3 regions of the Paraprevotella sp. genome follow, and region 2 is predicted to be linked to each of the others. Evidence: riboswitches for the same ligand, from Rfam matches in the RefSeq annotation. Region 2 holds a riboswitch; each other region holds the start of a gene.
The links. A riboswitch is a leader RNA that binds a small molecule or an ion and turns the genes downstream of it on or off. The one in region 2 is predicted to bind cobalamin.

Region 1 (7,723 bases), on a different contig from region 2:
ACGGTCGCGCATATAGGTCACGATCTTCAGGCCGAGCTGCTGTGCTTCTTCCGACTCTCCATGATGCTTGCCGGTCAAAGCGACCAAGCATTCGGCCAAACCGATGAAACCGATGCCTAACGTCCCCTGGTTAATCACCGGAGCTATCGTATCGTTGGGCTTCAGCTTCTCGCATCCCAACCAAAGCGCACTCATCACCAACGGGAATTGCTTGGCAAAGGCTGTCTTCTGGAACTCCATACGCTCATGCAACTGACGGGCCGTGATTTCCAACATGTGGTCGAGCTTGGCAAAGAAACGAGCGATACGTTCTTCTTCATCTACAATCTCCATGCACTCGATGGCCAGACGCACGATGTTGATGGTTGAAAAAGAAATATTTCCCCGTCCGATAGAAGTCTTCGGCCCGAAACGGTTTTCAAAGACGCGGGTACGGCAACCCATCGTAGCCGTTTCATACAGGTAACGTTTCGGGTCGTCGGCACGCCACAGTTCATGCCGGTTGAACGTGGCATCCAAATTAATAAAGTTCGGGAAAAAACGACGGGCTGTCACCTTGCAGGCATATTGGTAAAGGTCGTAATTGCGGTCGGTAGGCAAATAACTCACGCCCCGCTTCTTTTTCCAGATTTGAATCGGAAAGATGGCAGTTTCGCCGTTGCCCACCCCTTCGTAAGTACTACGCAGGATTTCGCGGATGATGCAACGCCCCTCGGCCGAGGTATCCGTACCGTAGTTCACGGAACTGAACACCACCTGATTCCCCCCACGGGAATGGATGGTATTCATATTGTGGATAAAGGCTTCCATAGCCTGATGCACCCGGGCCACAGTCTTGTTCATCGCATGCTGGAGGATACGTGCGTCACCGGTCAGGCCATCCAGAGGACGAGTGACAAAGTCGTCCACTTCCTTATGGTATAAACGGGAGTAGTCCTCGGCGTTCAACTCCTCCAAGACCTTCACTTCTTCGATGAAACTGGCACGCACGAAAGGAGCCAGATAAAAATCAAGCGCAGGAATAGCCTGGCCGCCGTGCATCTCATTCTGTGCCGTTTCCATGGAAATACAGGCCAAAATACTGGCCGTCTCGATACGTTTGGCCGGACGGGACTCCCCGTGTCCGGCAGAGAAACCATGCTTCAAGATGTAGTCGAGCGGATGCTGCACGCACGTCAAGCTTTTGGTGGGATAATAATCCTTGTCATGGATATGCAGATAGTTGTGCTTGACCGCCTCTTTCACCTCTTCACTCAGTAGGTAGTCGTCTACGAAAGGCTTGGTGGTCTCGCTGGCAAACTTCATCATCATGCCGGCCGGCGTATCGGCATTCATGTTGGCATTCTCGCGAGTCACGTCGTTAGACTTGATATTGATGATTTCCAGAAATATGTCACGTGTCTTGGCCTTGCGGGCAATGCTGCGTTGGTTACGGTAAGCGATATATTTCTGCGCCACATCCTTACGGCGGCTTTTCATCAATTCCATTTCCACGGCATCCTGAATCTCCTCCACCGTCATTTGTGCCTTACCACGGTTCGTCACGTGTTCGCATATCAAATGAATCAGCTCTTCATTCTCACCGGCCTCGGTGTGTACCATGGCCTTGCGTATGGCATCCCCGATTTTCCGAGCATTGAAACCCACGATGCGCCCGTCCCTTTTAACAACTGTCTGTATCATATTGCATTTATTTTCCGGGCCGAAAAAGTCCCGGCCTCCTTTTTCTAAAAGAAGCCCTGTTTCTCCGGCATCTAAAATTTTGTATCTTTCTTATTACGTTCCCACCGTCATCCCCTTGTCCCCGGAGTCCGTACGGCTATGTCACAGGCAGGTCTTCTGACTTACTCGCGTTTCATGTCCTTCCCGTTTCGCCCGACGAAACAGTGGATGCAGCATGTCATGAAACGTATAAAAGAGTTCACAGCAGCGGGTCTGTCGGGGACTCTCACCCCGTTCCCTTTTCACCCTGTCGGCCGACTGGCAAACAGGGCACCTGAACAACGGCAAAGGTACACCTTTTCCTTTTTTCGTGCAAGTGTTCTCGCTGTTTTTATTTTAAAGTTTCCAGATTTTACAACCCACAAAACAATTAAAATACTTATAATCATTAGATTATAAATACAATTTACCAAAACGAAAAGGCCAAAAGTTTCCCAAAATAAAAAACATGTATGCAACAGGATCAAATCAGGCCTTCGGAAAGGACAAGACTTATGTCACAAACCGAAAGAAAACCTAAGCCCGAATTCCAAATTAAAATTCAATGGTTTCTCCTTATAGATATTGGAAACAGAACTTCCATTATCAAAATAGTAGCTCACTCCCGGCTCCACATACAAACCTACCACTGACGACAAGTTAAGCTGCATCCCGGCGGCTGCATTTACAGAATATTGCCAAGGTTTTTCCCGTACATCCTTATGTGTAGATGACTTTATCCGACCTTTCCACGTATAATCCGTTTCCGTATCTCCATCCACGCACTTCTCGGCCATTCCTCCGGCCGACAGATACAAATCCATCCACCGTTTCTTCCACAAACTGGCCTTAAAGTTCAAGGGAATCCCTACGTATTGCAGGGATTGCCGGACCTCATAACTATAATCTTCTCCAGAAGAAGAAAGACTTGACGAAAGATAAGTATAAGAAAGGCCGCTTTCTATACCGAACCTTTCGTTTACGGCATAACAGGCAGACACGCCGAACCTGACGGGCTGCTTGTGTTTCATCGGGACAACGCCATCCACATACCGATGGGCAGACCTTATGGCCGTCACCGGAAATTTTCCACATTCCATCGCCTCGGGGTGTCCCCAAGAGGGGATAGTTCCCATCAGGACAACTCCTCCGTTCCCATAATTCATTACCGATTTTCCTGGAGTATTGGATGCAAAAAGACTCACAGCCAACCAATGCGACCTTTCTTTCTTGACCTTTCCGACGTTTGGAACCAACTCAGGATAACGGCCTATTCCATCAGGATAAGGCTTTCCCGAATTTCCATGGCTATCTTCAGGAATCGTTTTTTCTCTTTCAGCCAAAAGTTCTTTTCTCTCTTCAGCTAAAGCCTTCCCACCTTCTTCCGATACGGCAGGCCGGTCGCAAGCCACTATATCTTTCCCGGACGGTTTACGACGGCATGGCTCCTTTTCCACGCGCTGCACTTTTGCCCAAAAGGCATCCGTCGGCCCAAGAAGAACGCCTTCGGTCGGAATGCGATTGTCTGCAAAAGACATAAAAACCGGCTGACACACATTCCTTCCCAAAGGCACAACTATCGCCAACGCTGCCGCAATCCCGGCCAAGCGCAGCCATACGGTACTCCTCCCACGAGAAGAGGAGACGGACAGGCGTTGCTCTTCCAAAGCCTTGTTTATCCCGTCCCACAGCCCGTCGGGAGGGATGACCTCGTAACCGTCCAGTTTCTTTTGCCATTCATTCAACCATTTATCTTCCATTGACCTGAGCTTTATATCTTTGAACTTCCTTTGCCAACACCGCCTTTGCCCGATGCAGTTGCGAAGCCGATGTACTCTCTTTTATATTCAGCATCGCGGCAATCTCCTTATGGCTCTTCCTTTCGAACACATACAAATTGAAAACAGCCCTATACCCTGCCGGTAAACGGCAAATCATTTCCTGAAGAACTTCAGACGGAATGTCCCCCGCATCCGGCTCATCCTCGACCGTGTCCGGTACGTCCCATCCGTCGCCAAGGGATTCCAACTGCCGGTCGCGCTTCAAGAATTTCAATGACTCGTTCACCACAATACGTACCATCCATCCCCGGAGAGAACCTTCACCCCTCCACTCGAAACCGTGAATGGAAGTGAATATCTTCACGAAACAATCCTGAAGGACATCTCTCACATCGTCCATACAAGCCACATAACGGGAACACACGGCTGTGAGGCAACCTGCATAGCGACAATATAATAATTTCATCGCTACACGGTCGCCCCGCTGTATACCTCGAACCAAATCCTGTTCGCCTTCGTCTCCGATACGCGTCATGCTGAACGAACGGTTATCTGTCCCCTAATACTATCGTAACGCACCTCCTCTTTGCATTTGTTCTATTTGTTTTGCCACGTTTCCTGTCTTTTTACGGGTACAATAATCAAACTCTGCCGTCCTCCTTCCCCGGAACGACCGCCAAACCAACGTCAGCTTGACCGTGCGCCCTCCCGTATCGGGAAGCTTCCCTAAATCAAAGGCCACAAGCGCATCGCTCCGCCAACTCCCCGCATCCCCGCAAGCATCGTGACGAAACTCCACCTCATAGGGATTCTCCGGATTGCCCCCGGTCAATAAATTCACCTTATGGGGAATCCCCCTGCTGCCCCACAAAGTAGAGAAACGCAGAGTCAGATAACCGTCTTCCGCCACAGTCACCCAATCGTCTACTATCTCCACAGGGTCATTCCCGTATAGCGAATCGTTCACCAAAGCAGAATCCGGAACCGTTTTTTTCGTCAGGATGCTGTCCATCCAGTTTACATAGACTGCACGCGCACGGGAATGCCTGTCTTCGTCTACGTCCGTAAAATGCACCAAAGCCCGCACCTCCTTTTCTCCGAAAGGGGAAGAAGACAGGTTGACCGGCCAAAGCGTTGTCTCATCATCCAACTGCAAGAAACAGGAATCCGTACCGCCCTTGACCGTCACCAAAGCATTCGGACTGAAATAAGGATACCATACATAAACCTCACCATCGTCATCCGAACAAGACTGAAACAAAACCGGAGCCAATAACAGGAAGGCCAACAACCATAAGACATGTACTTTCTTCATTTTTCATCCAATTTAAAAATCCGACATTCTATTTATCAAACTGCGAACCGACCAAATCCTTGCTCATTCCGATGAAAAATAACGTTAAAAACCAACCATAAAAAAATAGGGATGTACCATTTTCATCTGATACATCCCCTGATATTCCCAATACAAGAATTACTTGTTCTTATAATTCCTCAAACCAGTCTGCAAGAAATCTATATATTTGTTGACATCCTCGTCGTACGAATATGACTTGTTCAACGGTTTGCCTTCATTGTCGAGCAACACATAGAACGGTTGGGCATTGGCCCCGAACTTACTGCGCTGCAGGTAGCTCCATTTGTCACCTACCGTACGCAAAGTACGTTCCTGCCCGTTCTCAGTCACCTTGATAGGTTCCGGCAACTTAGTCTTTTCATCCACATACAGCGTGATCAGCACGTAATCATTCTGCATGATATCCGCCACCTTCTGGTCGGCCCACACAGCCAACTCCATCTTGCGGCAATTCACGCAACCATATCCGGTAAAGTCTATCATCACGGGCTTACCTTGCTGGCGCGCATATTCCATCCCGGCATCATAATCCATGAACTGGGCTTTCACCTCGTTCTCATAAAGGTTGAAGTCTTGCGTGTTCATCGGAGGCGAAAAGGCACTGATAGCCTTCAGCGGTGCTCCCCACAAACCGGGCACCATGTAGATGGCAAAAGCGAAGGAAAGCAAAGCCATGAAGAAACGGGTGACCGAAGTACGGTGATTGACCACTACATTACCGGACTCGTCATATTCGTCTTCATCATGCGGGAAACGCAACCAACCTATAAGATAAGCACCCAACAAAGCAAAAATCACTATCCACAGACTCAGGAAAGCCTCGCGGTCGAGGATATGCCATCCGTAGGCCAAATCGGCCACCGACAGGAACTTCAAGGCAAAAGCCAATTCCAAGAAACCGAGCGTCACCTTCACACAATTCATCCAATTACCGGATTTCGGCATCGTCTTCAGCCAGGCCGGGAACATGGCAAACAAGGTGAAAGGCAAAGCCAAGGCAATGGCAAAACCCAACATGCCGACGGTCGGGGCAAGAATACTGCCCGACGTGGACACTTCTACCAACAGGAAACCGATAATCGGCCCCGTACAGGAAAAAGAAACCAAAGCAAGGGTAAAAGCCATCAGGAAAATGCTCAACAAGCCTGTTGTAGATTCGGCCTTACTGTCTACCGCATTACTCCATGAAGAAGGCAACGTAATTTCAAAAGCACCGAAGAAACTGGAGGCAAACACCAACAACATCAGGCAGAAGAAGATGTTGAATACCGCATTCGTGGACAGGGCATTCAAGGCACTGGCACCGAAAATACCGGTAATCACTAAGCCCAAAAGCACATAAATGACCACTATGCTCACGCCATACGTCGCCGCATCGCGGATACCTTTGCGTTTGTCTCCCGAACGTTTCAGGAAGAAACTCACGGTCATCGGGATAATCGGCCATACACAAGGGGTAAGCAAAGCGACCAAGCCACCAAGGAATCCCAACAGGAATATCTTCCACCAAGCCTGGTCGGCTGCATTGGAGGCGTCTTCACCGAAAGCAGCCAACTCATCAATGACAGGTGTCCAATAATCGCTTGCCGCCACAACGGCATTACCACCGGCCACTGCAGAAGGCACGGAGTCCGCCACGGACAAGCCCGTGGCAACCGTATCAATCCCACCGATGACAGGCGCATCTGTTTTTTCCTCCTTCTCCACCACCGATGCATCCGCAACTTTCTCTTTCTGTTTCTGAGGCTCTGCCACAGCATTTCCGGCCGCAGGCTTTCCGCTTCCGGAGAAAGCAAACTCCACATTAGTCGGAGGCATGCAATTCTCATCGTTACAAGCCCCATAGTTCAGATACCCTTTCACGGAATAAGTAGCGTCCGTAATACGTATTTTCTGCACGAAAACAGCCGTATTCTCCATATAGCTGACTTCCATCCCGAAAAGATTGTCGTATGCCTTATGCACCTTTCCACGTGCCGTCAGCTTACCTACCGGCTCCACACCTTTCTGTTCATCGAAATTAATAGTGGCCGGAGTCGGGCCGCCATCCGGAATGTCCGTAGAATAAACATGCCAACCCGCTTCCGCCTTTCCAGTAAAAACAATCTCGAATTCAGATTCAGACAGTTTCTTTTGGGAAACAGAAAAACTCACCGGGTCGTGAAACTGTGCCCACAGCGGCAAGGTCATGACCCATAACAACAGTAATGAGGTTATTTTCTTCATCATCAAGAATAAACATTTTAAGGTGCAAAGATAGTAAAACTGCAAGGGGGATAAAAGCAAAGTCAGAAAAACCTATATGTTTTTACAGTTTTTTTTAGAATAGTATCCTTAAAAAGCCGAACTAAAAAAGGTCTGCCCAAATACTCGGACAGACCTTGATGTTATGTTTTACTGTAAAATTACAACTTCGGACCTGCTGCAACCAAAGCCTTGCCGGCTTCGTTACCCGTGAACTTCGCAAAGTTCTTGATGAAGCGGGCTGCCAAATCCTCAGCCTTCTTCGTCCACTCTGCAGCGTCAGTGTAAGTGTCGCGAGGATCGAGGATCTTCGAATCAACACCCGGCAACTCCGTAGGAACAACGAAATCGAAGTAAGGAATAGTCTTCGTGGGAGCCTTGTCGATAGAACCGTCCAAGATGGCATCGATGATACCACGGGTATCGCGGATGGAAATGCGCTTGCCCGTACCGTTCCAACCCGTGTTCACCAGGTATGCCTTAGCACCCACCTTGTTCATCTTCTTCACGAGCTCTTCAGCATATTTCGTAGGATGCAAGCTCAAGAAAGCAGCTCCGAAACAAGCAGAGAACGTCGGAGTCGGTTCAGTGATACCACGTTCCGTACCGGCCAACTTGGCAGTAAAACCAGACAAGAAGT
Region 2 (7,723 bases):
GGCTTATGTCCCAACGCTTCTATCTGGGCAATCTTGGTTTGGTTCAGATACGCCTTGAAAGCGTCCAACATGCCATAAAAGGCGACTTCCGCCGTGTTCGGAATAAAAGAGAACACCGTATGTTCCAAATCCCCGCCAATGGCTTTCAGGATGGCATCGCGCAACTGCATGCCCAAAGCCTTACGCTCCAGGTAAATATCGCGGTCGCTTCCACGACTGAAATAGATTCGTTCGAACGAGCAGGCTTTCACCTCCTTGGGTTGCAAGATTTGTTCCAAACGCATCTCCCCGTCCTTATGCACGCTGACCGCCTGCCCCGGCATGAGTTCGTGTATCTGCTCCGTCTCCAACGCGAAAACCGTCTGGATGACAGGACGCTCGGAAGCCACGACCAAAACCTCATCGTCTTTATACCAAAAGGCCGGCCGGATACCCCACGGGTCACGCAGGACAAACATCTCGCCGCTGCCCGTCGCCCCGCACACCACATAACCGCCATCCCACAAGGGAGCTGCCGTGCGCAACACGTTGTTCACGTCGATGCGTTCCTCGATATAATGCGTGATATCCATGCCGGACAATCCATGCCCTATGGCTTCGGCATAAAGGCGTTCGCTTTCGCGGTCGAGCCTGTGCCCCACTTGCTCCAACATGATATAAGTGTCGGAATAAATCCGGGGATGCTGTCCTTTGGCCGTAATGTCGGCAAATACCTCATCCACATTCGTCAGGTTGAAATTACCACACAGCGCAAGGTTTTTCGCCCGCCAGTTGTTGCGCCTCAGAAACGGGTGGACAAAAGAAAGGCCACTCTTTCCGGTCGTTGAATACCGAAGGTGGCCCATATAAATTTCACCGGCAAAGGGAAGCTGCCGTTTGGCATACGTGGCGTCTGCAAGCTGTTCCGCGCCCAAGTCCCTGAACCGGGACTGCACGGAGGAAAAAATCTCGGTAATGGCACCCGTACCCAGCGCCCGTTCACGGAACATATACTCTTCTCCGGGATTCGCCTCCATCTTCACGCAAGCCAACCCGGCTCCTTCTTGTCCGCGGTTATGCTGTTTCTCCATTAAAAGGTAAAGCTTGTTCAAGCCATACATCCAAGTACCATACTTTTCCTGGTAATACTCCAAGGGCTTCAGCAAGCGTATCATAGCGATCCCGCATTCGTGTTTCAACTGCTCCATGACAATCGTTTTCTTCAAACCTTATTAGTGGGCAAAGGTACAAATAAATGCGAATACTTGCAATTTATTTCGCTATTTACGTAGAAAAAGACACTTCTTGTGACAAAAAAGAAACCTATCCACGCTTTCATGAACAAAACGAAAGACAAGCTCCCTACCTTACTTCCACATCGGAAACAAACCCGTTCATCTCTATCCCTTCCGTGCCCGTCAATTTCTTTCCGTCTACCGTGACATTCTCCAACAGCACGCCGCACACGTCGTTGCCTGCGTCATATCCTTTTATCCGCATAGGATACATTTTTCCCCTTTCGCCTTGGTAGCGGATATTACGAAAGACAAGGTTGCGAATCGGACCGCCAGGCTCACGGTTATATTTCTCATTGAAAAGAACCCGGATATCTATCAGCCGCGCCTCTTCGCAGTCTTCCACCCGGATGTCCTCGAACGACACGCCCTCCACCCGGTTCTTGTCGCCCACGCACACAGACATCACTCCACGATAGTTGTCGTCATCCTCGTCCACGTTCAGCACGTCTATGTTGCGGAACCTTACGCTGCGAAGCGTCTCCCCTTTCGGGGAACGGTCGTCACCATGGCCTCCCACGTTAATGGCATGCGCCACATCGGCCCACAAAATGGAATTCTGCACCGTCAGGTTGCTTGTCCCTCCCCAAAACCACCACCGGTGATTATAAAATGCCAGGCAGTCGTCGCTCGTACGAAGAAACACATCGTCCACCAACCAGTCATGGCAACACATCAAGTCAATCCCGTCGCTCCACCCCCGGGATGAAAAGCTCTTCACATTCCTGACCGTCACCTTCCGGCTTTCTCCGCCCATTATGGTGTAATGCTGGGGGTTGACCACCGTAATGCCTTCTACGTGCACGTTGCGCGAACGGGTGATTTCCACGCCGCGCAAAGGCCGGAACAGCATCCCTCGTCCCACAATCCGCACATTCTTTGCCCTGTCCACCCTGAGCTTGGCTTTCACCAAGGCCCCCGGCGCCAGGTAAACCGTGCAGTTGCTCGGTACGTCTATCTCATCGTTGGGCAGGTCCTTGGGCTTATGCACGCCGGGACCGAAATAAATCAGACGGCAATCTTTCCGGAAAATGTCTTTCGAACCTCCATCCCAGACCACGACGCCTTCGCCCCCTGTTCCGTCATACGTCTCCGTCTCCACAGCATTGGCAAACAAATGGAGATTACCCATACGATCGCCCCCGAACTCCACACTCAACTTGGCCGGACGCTCCAGGCGGAACGTCAAGGCGTGCCCGTCCACCTTATTATATGATATACCTCGCGAAAGAGGACGTATCTTCACGTCATCCACCGGTAAACCATGCGCCACGACCTTCACCTCCACCGGCTCGTCTGCGTCGAACTGCGCCATGGCAGCCCGGCTCTGCGTGTCCATGTCCACCTCCACTGAAAAAACCTGTAACTCCCGCCAGGCATTTTCCGTCCCGGCCTCCCTGACGTACACCTTGTAACGGTTGTCGTCCACAATGGCCTGGTCTTCTATCTTCGGATACACGAGTATTTTCGCTTGCATGGGAAAAGAAACGAAGAAGGCTCCCAGCGCGCCACATAATATCTTATTCATACTACCAACTTTACGTGAATATAATTTATATACGAACGAACATCATAAAATACCAATCGGAATACATTATATTATACTTAAAAAATATTAAATCCAAAACCCGGCATGCCATTGACATTCTGACACCATGTCATTTCCACACCCCCAAGAATTGCGTATTCGCACACAGGCAAAGGCTGCGACAAGAATAACGCAACCATACAGCCCTTCAGGAATAACAAAATGACAACCCTTACGCAAGAATATTTATCCTCTGTCACCCGTCCATGCCTTTCCTTCCGCATGAAGCGGCTCGGTGCGTAAGCCTAAAGACACATCCGGCTTGCATGATGCCACCGGATTTTGGAACGGAAAAAGTAACCCAATAAAGCCGGCACACGGTTTGCAAGCCGGAAATTTGCCGGAAAAAAGACATTTTTACGGCGTTTGAAAGAGAAACACGAGCCGACATGCGGAGAATGATTTTCCGCTTTCAGCCGAATGGTTTTCCATTCTCTTGGGATTGAATTGCATATATGCGGGAGATATGCAAAACAACAACGCATATACCGTATAAATATGCAAGAAGAGGCTCTATATGCTACGGTTCAGCCGTTTTTGGCCTGTCAGATAAAACGAAAACGCTGTCTTTTGGGACTGAAATCCTCCCATACAGTAACAAAAAGACATTCCCTACAAGCCCACCCGACATCTTCCGCCCTACGGAAAATTAATTTCTTTTGAAACCATTAGGCTGTAACGGAAAAAAGACGTACCTTTGCACAAGAATCGGTTCTGTGTGCAAGTCCTTGCGCACGGATTAAAAGGGAATCGGGTGCAAATCCCGGACAGTCCCGCTGCTGTGATGCTCCGTGAACTTTCTGAAAAAGCACCATCACCACTGGCCGTTTGTTTCTCAAGGCCGGGAAGGTTTCAGGAAGGGGGCGAGTCAGAAGACCTGCCGTTCGTTAAAAAACTGTTCTTGCTCGTGGGTTAGGAGAACATGTAGGATAAATGAAACAAAGATGATTAAAAAAGTTTTGATCGCCAATCGTGGCGAAATCGCTGTGCGGGTCATGCGCTCGTGCCGCGAAATGGGTCTGCGTACCGTGGCCGTATTTTCTGAGGCCGACCGTACGTCAAGGCACGTGATGTATGCCGACGAAGCTTACTGCATCGGCGCGGCCGAGTCGCACGAAAGTTACCTGAACATCGACCGTATCATCGAAGTGGCCGCAAAATGCAAAGCCGACGCCGTCCATCCCGGTTACGGCTTTCTGTCCGAAAATGCGGAATTTGTACGCCGTTGCGAGGCCGCAGGCATCATCTTCATCGGCCCGACAGCCGACACGATGGAAGCCATGGGAGACAAGATTGCAGCCCGCCAACGCATGATGGCGGCAGGGGTACCGGTGGTGCCAGGCACTGCCGAACCGCTGAAAGACGCCGATGAAGCCGTACGCATCTGCAAGGAAATCGGTTTTCCCGTCATGCTGAAAGCCTCCATGGGTGGCGGCGGAAAAGGCATGCGCCTCATCCATAGCGAAGACGAAGTGAAAGAGGCTTACGACTCGGCCCGTTCGGAATCCATGTCTTCCTTCGGGGATGACACGGTATATCTGGAGAAATTCGTGGAAGAGCCGCACCATATCGAGTTCCAAATACTTGGGGATGCCCATGGCAACGTGGTGCATCTCTTCGACCGGGAGTGCTCCGTGCAACGCCGCAACCAGAAAATCGTGGAAGAAAGCCCTTCGCCTTTCCTCACGCCGGAACTCCGCCGGGAGATGGGCGAGAAAGCCGTTGCCGCCGCCCGGGCGGTGAACTACCGTGGTGCCGGTACCATAGAATTTCTGGTGGACAAATACCGCCACTTCTATTTCTTGGAAATGAACACCCGCCTGCAAGTGGAACACCCCATCACGGAAGAAGTGGTGGGCGTAGACCTTGTCAAAGAACAGCTCCGCGTGGCCGACGGTGAGCCTCTGCGCTTCAAACAAGAGGACCTCTCCCAACGCGGACACGCCATCGAGTGCCGCATCTGTGCCGAAGACACGGAAAACGGGTTTATCCCCTGCCCCGGCATCATCCGCCAACTCACGGAGCCGAACGGCATCGGCGTGCGTATCGACAGCTACGTGTACGAAGGTTACGAAATCCCCCTCTACTACGACCCGATGATCGGCAAGCTCATCGTATGGGCCACGAGCCGCCAGTTTGCCATCGAACGTATGCGGCGTGTGTTGTATGAATTCAAAATCACGGGACTGAAAACCAACATCAGTTACCTGCGCCGCATCATGTACGCCCCGGCTTTTGTGAAAGGCGAATACGACACTTCATTCCTGTCAAAATATTCCCGTTCGCTGCAACGCAGCAACGGAGAGAACGAAGAGATAGAAAACATGGCCATGATAGCCGCCTACGTGGACTACCTGTTCAATCTGGAAGAGAACAGCCCCGTGCGCACGACAGACTCCCGCCCCATCAGCCGTTGGCGCGAGTTCGGCCTGCAAAAGGGAGTATTACGTATATAATAAGGAAAGGGATATTTTATGGAAATGCACATAGGAGACCGTGTCGCGGACGTGACATTGGTAAACAAAGAGGGAAACCGCGTGGAACTCACCATCGACGGCAAACCGTGTGTAGTGGACATCGTCATGGCCGAGAACGGTAGTTGCTCCATCCTGCACGACGGCAATTCCTACAATGCGGAACTTATTCGCGGAGAAGGCGGAAAGAGCTACGACGTGAACATGTTCTACCGCTCCTACCACGTGGACGTGGTGGACACGCAGGCCAAGTACCTCCGCATGAAAAAGCATGCGGACGAACGCCAACCGGATAAAATCGTGGCACCCATGCCGGGCAAGGTGGTCAGCATCCCCGTACAGCCGGGAGACGAGTTGAAGGCAGGTGACATCGCCATCGTACTCGAAGCCATGAAGATGCAAAGCAATTATAAGGTCAGTTCGGACTGCAGGGTGAAAAACATTCTCGTGACAGAGGGAGAGGCCGTACAAGACAATCAAACGTTGATAGAATTAGAACTCATACAAGAAGCATGAAAAGAGAAGAACTATATGCCCGGTTTGAGGAATTGGACAAACGGGCTTCGCAGGGTGGCGGACCGGACAAGATAGAAAAGCAACACGCCTCGGGCCGCATGACGGCACGCGAACGCATCGGCATGTTGCTCGACAAGGATACGTTCTGCGAAATAGACAAATTCGTGAACCACCGTTGCACCCGCTTCGGAATGGAGAAGAAACAGATTCCGGGAGACGGCGTGGTGTGCGGTCACGGCAAGATAGACGGACGGCAAGTGTTCGTCTATGCTTACGACTTCACCGTACACGGCGGTTCGTTGAGCGAGACCAACGCGGCCAAAATCGTAAAAGTACAGACTTTGGCCTTGAAGAGCGGCGCACCCATCATCGGACTGAACGATTCGGGAGGCGCCCGCATACAGGAAGGCATCACCAGCCTGGCGGGATACGCTTCCATATTCTACCAGAATACAATGGCCTCCGGCGTGATTCCCCAACTCACGGCCATCCTCGGCCCGTGTGCCGGAGGTGCCTGCTACTCTCCCGCCCTCACCGACTTTATTTTCATGGTCAACGAAAACAGCCACATGTTCATCACCGGACCGGATGTGGTGAAGGCCGTGACCAATGAAGTGGTGGACAAGGAAGAGTTGGGAGGAGCTTACACGCACAGCAGCAAGAGCGGTGTGGCCCACTTTGTCTACCCGACGGAAGAAGAAACACTGATGCAACTCCGCGAACTGCTCAGCTTCCTGCCGTCCAACAACATGGAGGACGCGCCGATCGTGCCTTGCAGCGACGACGCGAACCGCCGTGTGGAAAGTTTGCAGACGGTGATTCCGGAAGATCCTAACCAACCATACGACATCAAAGACGTTATCGAACCCGTCGTGGACAACCAATATTTCTTTGAAGTGATGCCGCATTTTGCCAAGAACATCGTCATCGGTTTCGCCCGCCTCGGAGGACAAACCGTCGGCATCATCGCCAACCAACCGGCATTCCTGGCCGGCGTGCTCGACATCGACGCTTCGGACAAAGCCGCCCGCTTCATCCGTTTCTGCGACTGCTTCAACATCCCCTTGGTGACGTTCGAAGACGTGCCGGGCTTCTTGCCTGGCACGGCACAAGAACATGACGGCATCATCCGCCACGGAGCCAAAATCGTGTATGCCTACGCCGAGGCCACCGTTCCCAAAATCACGCTGATTACGCGTAAAGCCTACGGCGGAGCCTATATCGTCATGGCCAGCAAGATGATCGGTGCCGATGTGAACTTTGCCTGGCCGCAAGCCGAAATTGCAGTAATGGGGGCATCCGGTGCCATCAACATCCTCTACCGTAAAGCATCGGAGGAGGAGAAAAAGACGGCTGTGGAAGCATACGAAGAAGAGTTCTCCAATCCTTACCGCGCAGCCGAGCGCGGACTGGTGGACGAAATCATCATGCCGCGCGACACGCGCCGGAAACTCATCCGCGCCTTGGAGATGACCCGGAACAAGAACCAAAGCAATCCGCCCAAGAAGCACGGCAACATGCCGTTATAACCTCAAACCCTCTGCATCCACTCCACGGGTGCAGAGGGTTTTAATTCCGTGAATAACGGAACTCACCCGGCGGCACCCCTACCACCTTTTTAAATATCAGGCTGAAGCATTGTACGTTCGGATACCCCAACAAACGAGCCACTTCGGCCGGTGTGTGCATGCCTTCCGACAACAAACGCCGGGCCGTATCCAGTCTCCTGAACTCAAAATATTCCTCCAAACCCTTACCGGTCTCGAACTTCAACAAGTCGGAAAAATAAGCCGCAGACAGATTCAGCACAGCGGCACACTGCGCCAAGACGGGCAAACCTCCTGCCGACAACCGTCCGGAATCAAGATATT
Region 3 (7,723 bases), on a different contig from region 2:
GCAAAGGTTTCCGGAAATGGTTGTGAAATAGGTTTTGTATATCCTTTTCTTTATTCGCGGCCTGTGGTTTCCTCTATTTTATTCTGTTTTTCCTTGTTTTTTCACGCCAAAACAGGAGTTAATGGAACTGTAAAACCGTTGCCGAATGTGAAAAATGACGGATTCAGTGCGCGTTTACCTTCAATTTCCCGTTTTTTATGAAGAAGAAAATTTTTCATTCGGCTGAGAAAACATTTTTTTTCTCCGCAGATTTTCCGGTTTTTCTCCGCAGGAAGTGGAGGAGTTTGAAGCCGGACGGGATGAAAATGTGCTGAAAGCCCCGATATTTCTTCTAATTGATGGTTTTCGGATGACAAAAACGAAGTGTCGTTTTGTCGGCAGAACGTGCCGTAGGCTGACACATGGCAGCACGCCCTGCGGACGAAATCTGCCCAGGTCGTACAGATTGCAGGTGTGCGGAAGCGAAAGGGATACGATGTGTTTTGCGTCCGTTGCGTGAGAATCGCTCTGGTTTCGTCACGTCGGGCTCGGGGTGGAAATACGCGAATCTCGGGTAATGTTATACGAATATTAGAGGAAAATCAATATGTGAATAGTACGATATTTTCATGGAAACGGTTGGGATGTAAGCGGTGCTTGGCTTTGGGAAATCTAAGGGTTAAATTATATTATATTACTACTATCTCTTGGAACGAATATAAAAAAAGATTATATTTGAACCAAACTTTTGAAAAACAGTACAAATAAATAATCTAACCTTTAAAATTAGTCTTTATGAAAAAAGCAAAAATCAAAGTTGCCATATTTATGATTATGGCTGCAGTGAGTGGAATTATTATGGTGTTGGGGTGTACTCAAGATGAGATGACTGATTTAAATTCTAATCAATATGATATTTGGAATTTGGAAGAGGAAGCCGATACTGAGTTCATGCCATTGAATTCGGTGCCGGAATGGATTAAAGATAAAGTTACTAAGAAGGAATATGAGGCGTGGGTGCGTTTGAGTTCGCGGTATGAGATTGATTATTCAGTCTTGTCTTTGGATTTGACGGAGAGTCAGAAAAAAGATTTGTATCAATATATTGATACATTGTATGCCTTGTCAAAGGATAGTGCAGATGGGAAATCGGTAGGTTGTTTTACCGTAGTGACGCAGTCGGTTTTTAAACGTATTGAAACGTTGAGCAATCCGGAAGTTGGAGGGGAGACGCATGGTGTAACGGATGAGCAGGTCGTTTATCATGCAATTGGAAAAACTGACGTATATGTGAAAGCGACGATTGATTACACGTTAAATTCAAGTAAGGATGAGATTTTAAAAGCATCTCCCAATGTCTTTACAGAGGGCGCGGCTGCAAAAAGTTTTAATGGTTCTTATAATGCGAATATATTAGGTCGTGGTGTTGAACTGAATTGTTCGGGTTCCTTGACATACGAACTTTCAGATGGAAGTGAAAGATCGGATAGTTTCAATAAAAAGGTTAATTTCTTTATTTTTGGTGTATGAGAAGGTTCTGTTTCTTGTTGGTGCTTTGTGCCTGTAGTATAGCCTGTTCTTCCCAAGGATTAAATGCCTTGATAAATGGGAAAATAACGTCAGAAGAGCAGTCCTTGCCAGATTCTTTGTCTATTTCTATTCCGGGTTGGGTAAAGGAAAAGACAACACCAGATGAATATGCACTTTGGAAACGATTTAGCCGGTATTTTGAAGTGGACTATTCAATTTTGCAAGAACAGTTGTCTGAAAAACAGCATCATGAACTTTATAAAAGTATGAAGGATATTTGTACTCAAATAGAGAACCATACTTATTCTGGAAGCTTGGGAGGGGCGTTTTACTTTGCGTTACCTGCGCCAATAGATTCCACAATCGTGTGGAATACGTGCAGTTACGTGAAAATAGATGAAAATCTGTCTTTCAGGAAAATTGAAGGAATCGTGTTCCATTCAAAGGACTATCCCGAAGCCCAAGTGAAAGTGACAGTGTGGTGCGTGTACGACAAAGCCCAAAACAGCGTGCAGGTCATAAAAGAAGACATGCAGAAAGCAGGGCAGGCCATCGAAGTGAATGGTTCCCATACTGTCGGTTATGACTCGGCAAACGGTCGGCTGTATGGTTCTTGCGCAGGCTCTTTGGTCTATTGGGATGAGCATAAGGCTTATCAGAGCGAGGATTTCCACAAGGGATATAACATCCCATTGGAATAGGGATATTGGATGAGGGCAAAGCATGGCACTATATAGATGGGTTTGATTGTCCTTATTTTGCCCTTGGCCTTGGACTATGCGTTGTTTGTGAGGTTTAGACATGGGCAAAAGGTTACAAATATGCTTTTTTATCTTTCTGCTTTTTATCTTTTGTTTTCCGTAGTCATACTCGTCATGTGTGTAAGTCGGGCAGCTTGGGTGGCGTCTGTAATCAGTTTGATGTCAATGGTTTGGTTACGGATGAAGTGTGCGTGGATAAAAAAGTGTTTTGTATTGTTGGCTGTATTCGTTCTTTGTGTTCCTTTTTTGTATGGCATGTATGTGCTGAAAAAAGATTCGGCAGACGGTCGTTTGTTCATCTGGAAAATCTCTTATCCGGTGGCTAAACAACAGATATTTTCCGGGGTGGGAATAGGCGGTTTCCCGTATGTTTATGGGGAAGCACAAGAAGCGTATTTTCGGGAGGGGAAGGGAACGCAAGATGAGGAAATGTTGGTTGGTGCCCCGGATTATGCTTATAATGAATATTTGCAGATATGGATAGAACTTGGACTGCCGGGAGTTTTGTCTTGTTTGTGCCTTATGGCTTATGTCTATATACGCCTTCTTAGGTGTCGGAATGTTGAGGTTGTCGGGTTATGTGGTGCAATGGTGAGTTTTATGGTGGTTTCCCTTTTTTCTTATCCTCTTCGATGTTTTGCCACATGCTTATTGTCTCTGTTTCTTTTATTGTGGGCTGCGTGGATGCCAATGATGCTATGTGAAAAGAAACGGTATGGAAAGGTAGGAATGGTGTGTGGTTTGTTGGTTTTGATAGGAGTGGGGGCGGTGGTATGTATCCAGTTTAATAAATCTTATCGGACGTGTACGGCGATGAAACATTGGGGGATGGTGCGGCCATATTTTGATAGGGAAAAATATGAGGGCATAGAGAATTGTTACAGGGTTTTGTATCCCGATTTGAAGAAAGATGTTGGTTTCCTTTTTGAGTATGGAATGTGTTTGTCGTATAATGGTCATTACGAAGAAAGCAACATAATATTAAATGAAGGGGCAAAACGAAGTTCTGACCCCATGTTTTTTAATCTCATGGGAAAAAACTTTCAAGCTCTTGGCAGGTTTGAGGAGGCTGAAGAGATGTTTTATAAGGCTTATTATAGAGTCCCCCACCGTATTTACCCTTTATATTTGTTGATGGGGTTGTATGAAAAAGAGGGACGGGATTTGGAAATGTTGGAGAAGGCTCATCAAATAGTAGGGAAGAAAGAAAAAGTACCTTCTTCTTTGACGGGATATCTTAAAAAAGAAGCAGGGCTTAAATTGCAAGAATATGAAAGAAGCAATGGAAAGGGGAAAAATATGGAAATAGATTGGTTTTGATTGGAGAGAACTAAAAGTTTATAAGGAATACTCTTCAGATGCGGTCGGCCTCTATGTACCCGTTCATGACGGCATAGATAGTCAGTCCCGATACGGAGCGGACATTGAGTTTTTCCATGATGTTCTTGCGGTGGGAGATAACGGTGGTAGTGCTGATACACAAGTGGTCGGCAATTTCCTTGTTCGTCAGTCCGCGTACAATGAGTATGAGCACTTCGATTTCGCGATGACTGAGTCCGTTGGGGTCGGTAGAGGCAGTGGTTCCCGATATGGGCTTTCCCATACCTTGGGGCAGATGTCGTCCGTGAGCATGCGCATACTGTTGCAGTTGCAGCAATGCACGCACCATATTGTCTTCGTTTTGGTAGATATTCAACGTATGGAAGTGGGAGGTTTGAGGGGTGCCGGTTGTCCCATTGGTAAGCACAATGGTTTTTTCTTTCCGTTCCACAAAGAAGGCGCTGTGCTCCACAAGGGTCTGGGCTGAAATAAAGTAGTGGAAATACATGTCCGGTGTGTCGCGCATCAGTTGTTCAAAACTGTTGAACGTGCGGACGACAGCTTGTGGCATCATCCGTTCAATGAGGCCGCGTAGTCCCATACAGGTCAATGTGTTGGCTTCTATAATGGCAATTTCGGGGGATAGTTTCATGTTCACGCTCATATTTCCATGCAAAGTTACTCAAATCTCGTCGTATCTTAAAAAGAAATAAGGATGCCTTATTCCAGACATCCTTACCTTATCAAAAATTTAATTGGTTTCAAACTAAGGTGCATTGCACTTAACAAGCTGCACCTGCATTCAGGTTTTTATTACCGAACAACATTGAAGTACTTGAACCCAAGAACTTACCGTTGCTCTTCTTTGAACCTGTTGCAACTGCCATAGCTACTACGACCGCTGCGATAATCATTAATCCTGTCATAATCTTCTTACCTTTCTTTTTTAATCTAACAATCTTTTACCTAAACATTGCTCCTTCACGGAGCTAAATACCTAAAAACTAAATATCTTTTGTTCCTTATGACACTACAAAGGTACGGCGATTCTTCCTGCAAAACAAGTAAAAGGGCATTTGTTATCATTTAAATGCCCTTTTCTTGATATAAATCAATGAAAAGGTCTTGGGATACTGATTTTTTTAATAACTTTGCAACGTTTTGTTCTGCCCGGCCTATGGGAAAGCCCTTTCAGGTCGGCAGATGAAAAGGGAATCGGGTGGAAATCCCGGACAGTCCCGCTGCTGTGAACTCATTGTGCGGTTTGTTTCAAACCTCAAGCCACTTCCTTATTTATAATAATAAGGTGGGAAGGCCAACAAGCCGGAGTAAGTCAGAAGACCTGCAAAACGTAGTCATGCCGGAATCTCCGTGGGATGGGAGGAAGGTGTCTTGAGTGAAGAATGAAGATATAAATGGGCGTATACAAGGAATCTCATAAAATGAGAGGATGGTTGCTTGTGTCATTTTGTATGGAGACTGTGTTCGTGCTCGCACAAAATGGTGCAGATAGCGTGGATGTGGGGCTGAAACAGATGAAAGGTCTGACGGTGACCGAGAAGGCTTTGCCTGCCACCGTACGTTCGGGTGCTCCTGTGCAGACGCTTGATAAGGCGGAGTTGGAACGTATGGGCGTGTTGGACGTGTCGGATGCCGTACGGCATTTTTCGGGGGTGACCTTGAAGGATTATGGCGGTGTGGGAGGGTTGAAAACTGTTTCCGTACGCAGTCTGGGCGCACAGCATACAGCCGTGCTCTACGATGGTGTGGCCATAGGGGATTGCCAGTCGGGACAGGTGGACATCTCCCGTTTCTCGTTGGATAATGTTTCTTCATTGACGTTGACTATCGGGCAAAGCGACAATATTTATCAGACGGCACGCATGTTGGCTGCTGCAAGCGCGTTGAGCATCGAAACGAGCCGGCCTGATTTTGAAGGCCGGGATTTCACTCTTTCGGTAAAGGTGAAGGCGGGGGCTTACGGTTTGGCCAACCCCTCATTGTTCTATGCCCATCGGTTCACACCGCGTTTGTCTTGTTCTCTTTACGGTGAATATTTACGTGCCGACGGGAATTATCATTTTACGATGATGAACTTGGATAAACAGATAAAAGGACGGCGTAACAATAGCGACATAGGGGCATACCGTGCGGAGGTGAATCTTTTTGCCCATTTGACAGAACGTCAGGATTTGGATGTGAAGGGGTATCTGTTCGATTCCCGTCGAGGATTGCCCGGTAGTGTCGTATATGACAATCCCTATGCGGCGGAACGGCTTTATGACCGTAATTATTTCGGTCAGTTGAGGTATGAGAACCGTTTTTCGGAGAAGTGGAAACTGAAGGCTTCCGGGAAGTTCAATTATAGTTGGAACAAAGACACGGACAAGAAGGCTGCCGGGCCGACGGAAGACCGTTTCCGCCAGACGGAGACCTACCTGACCGCGACGTTATGGGCGAAGCCCGTGAAAAACCTTTCTTTTTCGTTGGCGCAGGATTTTGTGTATAACGATTTGGCCACGACGTTGGACCAATGCCAATACCCGGAACGTTATACCAGTCTGACGGCCTTTTCAGCACAATACCGTCAACCGCAGTTTCAGGTGACGGCTTCCTTGCTGAATACTTTCATTACCGAACGAGTTTCTTTAGGGATGGCTGCCGACGACCGTAAGCGGCTTTCTCCGGCGGTAAGCCTGGCGTGGCGCCCTGTGAAAAAGGCGAGTTGGCGTTTGCGCGCGTCTTATAAAGACATATTCCGTGTCCCGACTTTCAATGACCTCTATTATCTGCTCATTGGGAACAGCCGCTTGCGTCCGGAAACAACGTGCCAATGGAATATAGGGACCACCTGGGCCGGACGTATGGGAAAAGTGGCGGATTACGTGAGCTTTTCGTTGGATGCTTATTATAATAAGGTGAAAGACAAGATTGTGGCAGTTCCGACGATGTTCGTATGGAAAATGTCCAACGTAGGCAAAGTGGAGACTTACGGCGTGGATGCCAATCTGGCTGCCGAATGGGCTTTGGCAAAAGCTTGGAATTTGAGTTTGACAGGAGCGTACAGTTTCATGCAGGCGGAAGACGTGACGAAACGCGGTAGCAAGTTGTGGCGTCATCAGATTGCCTATACGCCGAAACATTCCGGAGGTGGAAGTGTGGTACTTGAAATGCCGTGGATGAACGTGGCATATAATGTGGCGTGGAGCGGTGAACGCTATCGTCTGCCGCAAAACAAAAAGAGCAATCTCGTGAATGCCTATTCCGATCATAGCCTTTCCTTGTACCGTGTTTTCCGGTTCAGGGATCATAAGTTGCGCCTGCAGGTGGACGCGGCCAATCTGGGTGGAAGAAATTATGAGGTGGTGCGTTACTATCCGATGCCCGGGAGGAATTTTAAAGTGGCAATAACATATTCTTTATAAACTTTTAATAACGAAAAAAATGAAAATGAAATGGTGTAAATGGGCCATAATGGCTCTGGCTTTGGGGTGTTTTACCGCTTGTAGCGAGGATGATGACACGGTTGGAGATGGTGGAAAGCCGGGAGAAGAGACTGGTGGAAATGGAGGCGGTGCCAATGGAAGTGACAGCACTGCGGTTCCTTCCCCCGTGGTCGCTTTGGGAGCTTATGTGTTGAATACCGGAAATTGGGGTGGAAATGATGCCAGTATCCAATATTTGGATTTTCAGACCGGAAAGTTGAGCGAAGACCTTTATGCGGCTGCCAATGGCGAAGGGCTTGGCGACTTGGGGCAAGACCTTTGTGTGTATGGTTCGAAAATATACGTGACGGTGAGCGGTTCTTCCAAAGTTGTCATCATGGACCGTAAGTGCAAGGTTCTGAAATCCATTCCGGTGGCTACCGAAGACGGTACTCCGGTTGAGCCTCGCTACATGGCAGCGTGTGAGGGGAAGGTTTATTTTACAGCATACGACGGGACGGTTTCCCGTATCGACACGACTTCCATGGCCATCGATGGCAAACTGAATCTTATAGATGCAGGGGCACAAACAGGTTATGACCATCCCGAGGCTATAACTTCTGCCAACGGCAAACTGTATGTCAATATTTCGGGGTATTCAAAAGGAAAGTGGTTGGCAGTGGTTGATGCAGCCTCTTTCACCAAGCT

Region 1: another riboswitch for cobalamin. It lies ahead of AC5RDV_RS02930 (anaerobic ribonucleoside triphosphate reductase); the one in region 2 lies ahead of accC (acetyl-CoA carboxylase biotin carboxylase subunit).
Region 3: another riboswitch for cobalamin. It lies ahead of AC5RDV_RS01010 (TonB-dependent receptor plug domain-containing protein); the one in region 2 lies ahead of accC (acetyl-CoA carboxylase biotin carboxylase subunit).

The regions. Positions count from the first base shown of each region.
Region 1 covers NZ_CFQRNQ010000003.1:187,631-195,353, forward strand. Annotated here, with positions in the region: gene AC5RDV_RS02930 (anaerobic ribonucleoside triphosphate reductase) at 1-1,683, opposite strand, end outside; cobalamin riboswitch at 1,813-2,015, opposite strand; gene AC5RDV_RS02935 (putative outer membrane beta-barrel protein) at 2,220-3,461, opposite strand; gene AC5RDV_RS02940 (RNA polymerase sigma factor) at 3,451-4,017, opposite strand; gene AC5RDV_RS02945 (NigD1/NigD2 family lipoprotein) at 4,048-4,797, opposite strand; gene AC5RDV_RS02950 (protein-disulfide reductase DsbD family protein) at 4,957-7,065, opposite strand; gene pckA (phosphoenolpyruvate carboxykinase (ATP)) at 7,245-7,723, opposite strand, start outside.
Region 2 covers NZ_CFQRNQ010000006.1:118,995-126,717, forward strand. Annotated here, with positions in the region: gene AC5RDV_RS05030 (amidophosphoribosyltransferase) at 1-1,187, opposite strand, end outside; gene AC5RDV_RS05035 (glycosyl hydrolase family 28 protein) at 1,342-2,802, opposite strand; cobalamin riboswitch at 3,555-3,761, shown strand; gene accC (acetyl-CoA carboxylase biotin carboxylase subunit) at 3,807-5,318, shown strand; gene AC5RDV_RS05045 (acyl-CoA carboxylase biotin carboxyl carrier protein subunit) at 5,337-5,852, shown strand; gene AC5RDV_RS05050 (acyl-CoA carboxylase subunit beta) at 5,849-7,381, shown strand; gene AC5RDV_RS05055 (helix-turn-helix domain-containing protein) at 7,422-7,723, opposite strand, start outside.
Region 3 covers NZ_CFQRNQ010000001.1:273,576-281,298, forward strand. Annotated here, with positions in the region: gene AC5RDV_RS00985 (hypothetical protein) at 775-1,509, shown strand; gene AC5RDV_RS00990 (hypothetical protein) at 1,506-2,210, shown strand; gene AC5RDV_RS00995 (O-antigen ligase family protein) at 2,247-3,590, shown strand; gene AC5RDV_RS01000 (response regulator transcription factor) at 3,625-4,242, opposite strand; gene AC5RDV_RS01005 (hypothetical protein) at 4,373-4,516, opposite strand; cobalamin riboswitch at 4,735-4,954, shown strand; gene AC5RDV_RS01010 (TonB-dependent receptor plug domain-containing protein) at 5,006-7,015, shown strand; gene AC5RDV_RS01015 (DUF5074 domain-containing protein) at 7,041-7,723, shown strand, end outside.